One region of the Lysinibacillus sp. FJAT-14222 genome, then DNA from elsewhere that is predicted to be linked to it. Evidence: a T-box and tRNA genes for the amino acid it is inferred to sense, from the RefSeq annotation. Region 1 holds a T-box; the other holds one or more tRNA genes.
The links. A T-box is a leader RNA that pairs with one kind of tRNA and senses whether it is charged. The one in region 1 lies ahead of proS (proline--tRNA ligase), so its partner is inferred to be a tRNA-Pro.
Positions count from the first base shown of each region.

Region 2: it has a tRNA-Pro gene. The T-box ahead of proS (proline--tRNA ligase) is inferred to sense a tRNA for this amino acid. The anticodon was not compared.

Region 1 is NZ_LIYL01000054.1:1,678-5,111, reverse strand. It holds gene AN161_RS22975 (CbrC family protein) at 1-351, opposite strand, end outside; gene proS (proline--tRNA ligase) at 645-2,081, opposite strand; T-box leader at 2,142-2,361, opposite strand; gene AN161_RS22965 (aminoglycoside phosphotransferase family protein) at 2,589-3,434, opposite strand, start outside.
Region 2 is NZ_LIYL01000046.1:117,858-121,291, reverse strand. It holds gene AN161_RS19400 (coenzyme F420-0:L-glutamate ligase) at 41-1,231, shown strand; tRNA gene AN161_RS29870 (tRNA-Pro) at 1,385-1,456, opposite strand; gene AN161_RS19395 (RNA ligase family protein) at 1,544-2,179, opposite strand; gene AN161_RS19390 (AAA family ATPase) at 2,203-3,159, opposite strand.

The DNA.
Region 1 (3,434 bases):
ATAATCAATAAATGCGCAATAATCCGTGCAATGGGCTACCCAATCATTTCCTTGCCAACTAATATATCCGGGTGTTCGATGCAACACTTCATCTGTATAGTCATCATTCTTCACAAGCTCGGAATTTAATAAATCTTGCTGAAATTGACCATCAAATTTTTTCGCAGCCAGCCCACTATGAATACAGCTTGGACAAAGATATTCCACCTCTTCAATCGCATAAATGCCTTTTGTACAATACATGTCTACTTCTTGCTCACAGCAGTCGCAAACAACTAATTCACCCGTTTTAAAAATATTCGCTTGTATTGGATTCGGTATATATTTAAATGTTGGTAATGGTATTTTCATCTCCACTTCCTCCTGAATGACACGTGGCAATAATGGCTTTACATTTTGTGGTTTGTCAATCCAATATTTAATCGCGCCGTATTTTCTCTGACCTTTTTTATTGCGTAATTCCATGACGGATGTAAAAATTTTGTATGCCTCGACATACATTTATACAAGACTAAACAACAAGAGTTAGAAAAAATAACAGCCGTCACAGATAATCTGTATATAGATTGGAAATATGGAGATATTACAAAAGCTGAATACTAGCGTATGAAAGCAAAATTTAACACCTTTATACACTATTCTTTTTAATATGCCTGAGCAAACCAAACTGTATGCTTTGCTTCATTGCCACAGCAAATACAAGACGTTTTCGTAGTTGGTGGGTTAAACGGAATGTTACGAGAAGTAAATTTAGTCTCTTCTTTCACTTTTTCCTCGCAAGCATCATCTCCACACCATCCAGCAAGGATCCAGCCAGGAATAGATCCGTTTTCCTTGGAACTACTAATATGCTGCTGTAATTGCTGAAGTGTATCTATATTTATATGAGCGTTGGCATCGCGGAATTGGCGCGCTTTTTCAAATAAGCGAGTTTGCATAGTTGTTAGTTCTTCTTCAATTGCTGAAACAACATTAACCAGGTCAATTGATTGCTTCTCATCTTCATCTCGCGCTTTTAACAATGCTTGATTGTTTTCTAAGTCACGTGGTCCTAATTCAATTCGAACTGGTACACCTTTTAATTCCCATTCATTAAATTTAAAGCCTGGTGATTGGTCGGAATCATCAAGACGTACTCGAATTCCTTTTTTCTTAAGGGCCGCATAAATCTCGTCTAGTTTCTCCATAATTTCAGGGTTCTTTTTCCATGGACCTACAGGTATTAAGACAACTTGGGTTGGTGCAATTCGTGGTGGTAAAATAAGGCCCTGTTCATCACCGTGAACCATAATAACTGAACCAATTAATCGCGTGGAAGTACCCCACGATGTTGTGTGTACATATTCATGCTGATTGGCTTTATTTAAATATTTTATTTCAAAGGCTTCAGCGAACTTTGTCCCTAAATAGTGAGAGGTCCCAGCTTGTACGGCCTTTCCATTTTTCATCATTGCTTCAATAGAAAATGTATCAACTGCACCTGCAAAACGTTCGGAAGGTGTTTTTTGTCCATCATAGACAGGAATTGCAAGTAAACCTTCTACTACCTCCTTATAGATAGCTAACATTTGCATTGTTTCTTTTCGTGCATCCTCTTCATCGATATGTGCTGTATGGCCCTCCTGCCATAAAAATTCAGAAGTGCGAATGAACGGAAGTGTTTTCTTTTCCCAACGAAAGGCATTGGACCATTGATTAATTAAGACCGGTAAATCACGGTAACTTTTAATCCAATTCGAATAGAGATGTCCAATCATCGTTTCAGAGGTCGGACGAAGCGCTAAACGTTCTTCTAATTTCTCGCCCGCTGCCTCCGTTACCCAAGGAAGCTCAGGTGAGAAACCTTCGATATGTTCTTTTTCCTTTTGGAAGAAGGATTCAGGGATTAGCATAGGGAAATAAGCGTTGCGGTGACCTGTTTCTTTAAAACGTCGGTCCATTTCTTCCTGAATATGTTCCCAAATTTCATAGCCGTCTGGTTTAAATGCGATACAGCCACGAACTGGTGTATAATCCATTAAGTCTGCCTTTTGGATTGTCTCAATGTACCATTTTGAAAAATCATTTTGTTGTGTTGTCATGTTCTTTCCTCCATTTTTGTATTCTCTGATTAAAAATAAAAAGCACAAAGCTGTCCTTAAAATAAGGACGTCTTTGTGCCGAATAAACGTGGTACCACCTTGAATTTAGTTTTAAGATAATCTTAAAACCCTCAAACGTTTTGTAACGAAAACGACTCGGTTATGTTTGCATAACATCTCCGTGGTAGGTTTCAGATAAGAAGCGGTGATATAGCTCTCAGCAATTGCTATATTCTCTGTTTCACGATTCTTACTTACTTGGCCACATCATCAATTCATATTTTATATAACTTTAGCAAAACAGTTAAATAATTTCAAACATTTAATTAAAAACGATTATTTTTCAGGAAATATCAGAAAATTAAATTTACTTTACTTTCCCCTGACCAAGTTTGCTTTTAACTAGCCAAAATTCATAAATATTTCTGATCTATTGGAACATCCCACGCCCCGTACGTTCTACCCTGGCTACTGATCGATTAAATTTAAATAAAAAAAGTTATTTATCTACATATTTCTCATCTCATGGATTTTTTGCAAGGTATCAAGGTGATTTGATTTATCTTCGGGCGACTTAGCGAATTTATACCACTCCACAAGCCTGTATCCGAACATAGCCAGAATTAGTTCATAGATACAATGTTCGGATACATGGGACACATCCGCATATTCCGAAAAACCCCTGTAATATGCCGGAATGCATTTTCGGTAGTATTCAATCATATGACAGACGTCGGCTTCATCAGTTATTAAACTCGCGATATCCTCGCCCATGTACCCCCATCCGGCGGTATCCCAATCGATAAGTACGATTTTACTGTCCGAATAGAATATGTTTGCCACCCAAAAATCTCTGTGGCAAAGCACTATTGGTAGCTTTTCAATTCGACTGAATATTTCGTCCGCATTGTTATCTAAGTCTATGAGCATTTTACACAGGTACTTCGGGATTTCACAGTCATCGGAGCGTATATAATCATACAAAACATTCCATGACCGATAACGCAGATAGTGGTTTTTCATAAACTCAACCTTGCTTAAATTGGACAAATTCTGCAATGCTTTTGGTCGCTCAGTGTACAATTTGCCTTGAAATTGCCCCAATTCCTCGGCTATACGTTCATACATTTCCGAGGTTAGATTTAAGCCTGACACACCATCAATATATTCCATCCACAGTTGAATCTCATCGCCATTTATTTCGGCGTGATAACACTCCGGCCACCGGAACGAGTCGGAGAAAACCTTTTTGAAATCCGATACATAGAGGTCGTATTCCCTACGCCATGAATCCGGATCACCATAACGCTCAAATTTCTTCTGTGTTTTCCAAACTATCTTATACGGCAGATT
Region 2 (3,434 bases), on a different contig from region 1:
AATTGATCATACATTTACCTATTAATGAGGAGAGATTATTTTGGAACGTGTAGTTGGTACAGTAGTAAGAGGTCTTCGTGGTCCAATTATTAATGAAGGCGATAATATTGAGCAAATCGTTGTTGATACGGCATTAAATGCAGCAAAGACTGAAGGCTATTCAATTGAGGATCGTGACATTGTCACAGTAACAGAATCCGTCGTAGCGCGTGCACAAGGTAACTATGCATCCATCGATGATATCGCAGCGGACGTAGCTGCTAAATTTGGTGACGATACTGTTGGTGTTATTTTCCCAATTCTAAGCCGTAATCGTTTCGCTAACTGCTTACGTGGTATTGCTAAAGGCGTGAAGAAAGTTGTTCTTATGCTAAGCTATCCATCTGATGAGGTTGGGAATCACCTAGTTGATATCGATGAGCTAGATGTAAAAGGTATTAATCCTTGGACAGATACTCTAACTGAGGTTGAATTCCGTGAGCATTTTGGCTACCAAAAACACACATTTACAGGTGTAGATTATATTGAATATTATAAAGAACTAATCGAAGCTGAAGGCGCTACTTGTGAAGTTATCTTTTCAAATAACCCAAAAACAATTTTAGACTATACGAAGAGTGTTTTAACTTGTGATATTCATACACGCTTACGTACAAAACGTATTTTAACGGCAAATGGTGCTGAAAAAGTATACAGTCTTGATAATATTTTAGCTGTATCTAATAACGGTTCTGGCTTTAATGCGGAATATGGTCTACTTGGTTCAAATAAAGCAACTGAAGATAGCGTAAAATTATTCCCACACACTTGCCAACCGATTGTTGATGGCATCCAAGCAAAAATCAAAGAAGCTACTGGTAAAACAGTTGAAGTAATGATTTACGGTGATGGTGCATTTAAAGATCCTGTAGGTAAAATTTGGGAGTTGGCTGACCCTGTTGTTTCTCCAGCTTACACTACTGGATTAGATGGCACGCCAAACGAAGTAAAACTAAAATACTTAGCAGATAATGATTTTGCGGAGCTTCGAGGCGAAGAATTAAAAGCAGCAATTTCTGAGTACATCCAAAACAAAGATGAAGATTTAACTGGTCAAATGGCTGCTCAAGGTACAACACCTCGTCGCTTAACAGACCTAATTGGTTCTCTTTCAGACTTAACTTCAGGTTCAGGTGACAAAGGAACACCAATGATTTATATTCAAGGTTATTTCGATAACTATACGAAATAAAAAGATAAAAAAATGAACTCCCATTTTCGTTTGGGAGTTCATTTTTTTAATAGTGGATCTGCTTAAATATCGACGCTATATCAAAAAAAGCTCCCTATCATTAAGGAACAAGCCCTTGTCACTACTGCCTTTTACGTTATAACCATTTATTTAGTGAGGATGACAGGAATCGAACCTGTAAATCCCTATCCTATAAGGGACATGCTGCCACTGCATTTTTCCTCATATACATTATGTATTATTAACCCCATTAAGAATTACATTTTTCTCAGTCCTTTTCTTTATAGTAGATTAAATCTTTTCAAATAAAACTTATTTCAGTTGATTAGGAATCAATTCTTCATTTAACCAATGTTCGCTTGTTCGAACATGATTCTGTCTAACAAATTTCCCTAGGTTATATTGAAAATCATCATAATGGAAGGCAGCCGCATTTCTAATAACATAACCTTCCTGCTCGCCCCCAAGGAGTGAATTTCCTGTAAAAGTCTTCTTTATTTTTTCTTCATCGAAAATGCCTCTATATAATACAGGTGCCGTTTCAACCCCTAGTTTAGCTGCATAGTCGACTGTTTCATCCCAGCTTAAACAAATATTTTTCTCATTCCAAATACTGAATAAATAAAAATAACTAGTTAACTCATTGTAGTAAATGGAATGTTTGGCATAAACATTTTCACCACATAATCTCCACTCTTCTGGAATTTGAAATGCAAATGTAGCATGAAACGTTTTTACCCAGTGCCTAGATGGATGATCTCCTGAACTTAAGCTTCTAGCATGCATATAGTTTCGATAAAGTGTTGTTCCTTCACCATCTAATTTTTCGGTTACAACAACCTCTTTTCCAATAAAATGATCAACATTTTTAGCAACCTTATCATCATGTGTATACCCTCTACTCCACGGCAAATGAAAGCTTCTTGGATATTTCATCAAATTGGTCATTAACTCACTTCCTTTGTTTACACTTATTTGGCAAATTGATCTGCTTCACGAAAGAAATAAAGCTTTGTTAATAAGTCACCATCTAATAAATGATAAATCTCACTTGATCCCTTATCGCCCCCGTATTGAATTAACATATGAAATTGTACTAACTTAACAACCTTTAAAACAAAGTCTTCTTCAAAGCCTAGCTCTAATAAAAAATGACAGACCATTTGAGCAGATACATTTTCATGTCCATAATATCCATATCTTTGTTGTAATTCTTTATATTTTTTACAAAATGGTTTGCCTACATCATGGAATAAAGCAGCTATTTGTAATGCTAGCTTGTCACTTTCCATATAGTATTCGTTCATATATTCATAAACAAAATACGTATGCTGGCAAAGTAAAAATTGATGGTATGGATTTTCTTGATTAAATTGATAAATCTCTTTAAATAGTTGGACTGATCTTAGCTTTTGAAAAAGCTCCTCATATGTGGGTTGACTTTGGATAAGGGAAATAAATTGATCTTTCGAGATTTCATACGGATTCGCTTCATGTACAATATGAACCTCTTCAAATCCTTCTCCCATTATCGGAAACTCTAAATTCTTTCTCATTTTTTCCATTATCACTAATGGAACTTTCCTCTTTCTTTGTTGATTTCTTGTTACACACAATGTGTAAGGTGTATCAAAATAATAGCATATGGCTTTCACATTACTAGGCAATTTACCTAGTGCAAATACTCTACGTTCCCGTTCAATATTTGTCGCATCGACAATAACGGATTGACCATTGGCCACACGTTCATTCAAACGTTCATACAAAACACGGAATACTATTCGTGATTGCTGCCTTGTAGCGTCACCAAATAACTCTTGACGTATGGCATCACTTGAAAGAATTAGCGCATTTTCGCGTTTTGCTAGCTCCTTAACAAACGTGCTCTTGCCACTTCCAGGTAGTCCAACTGTAAATATCACCTTCATTTTTTTCACCCCCTTTCAAGTGTCTATATCGTTTATAGATCCCTATTCTTTAGTAATCGATTAGCTTCTAATTTTCCTTATTGCATTATCAAAAATTAATCCTCGGCTTTACTTTAAAGTATGGAGATTAGTTTTTGAGGGTTAACATGATATAAGTTGGGTATGACATTTGTTACGTATACCATGTATATTAGTTGATTTCCGTTCCGACTGGGCGACTCCTTGGGGATCAGCGATAGAGGAACGAAGGCTAAGAGCATCACGTCCTGTGATAA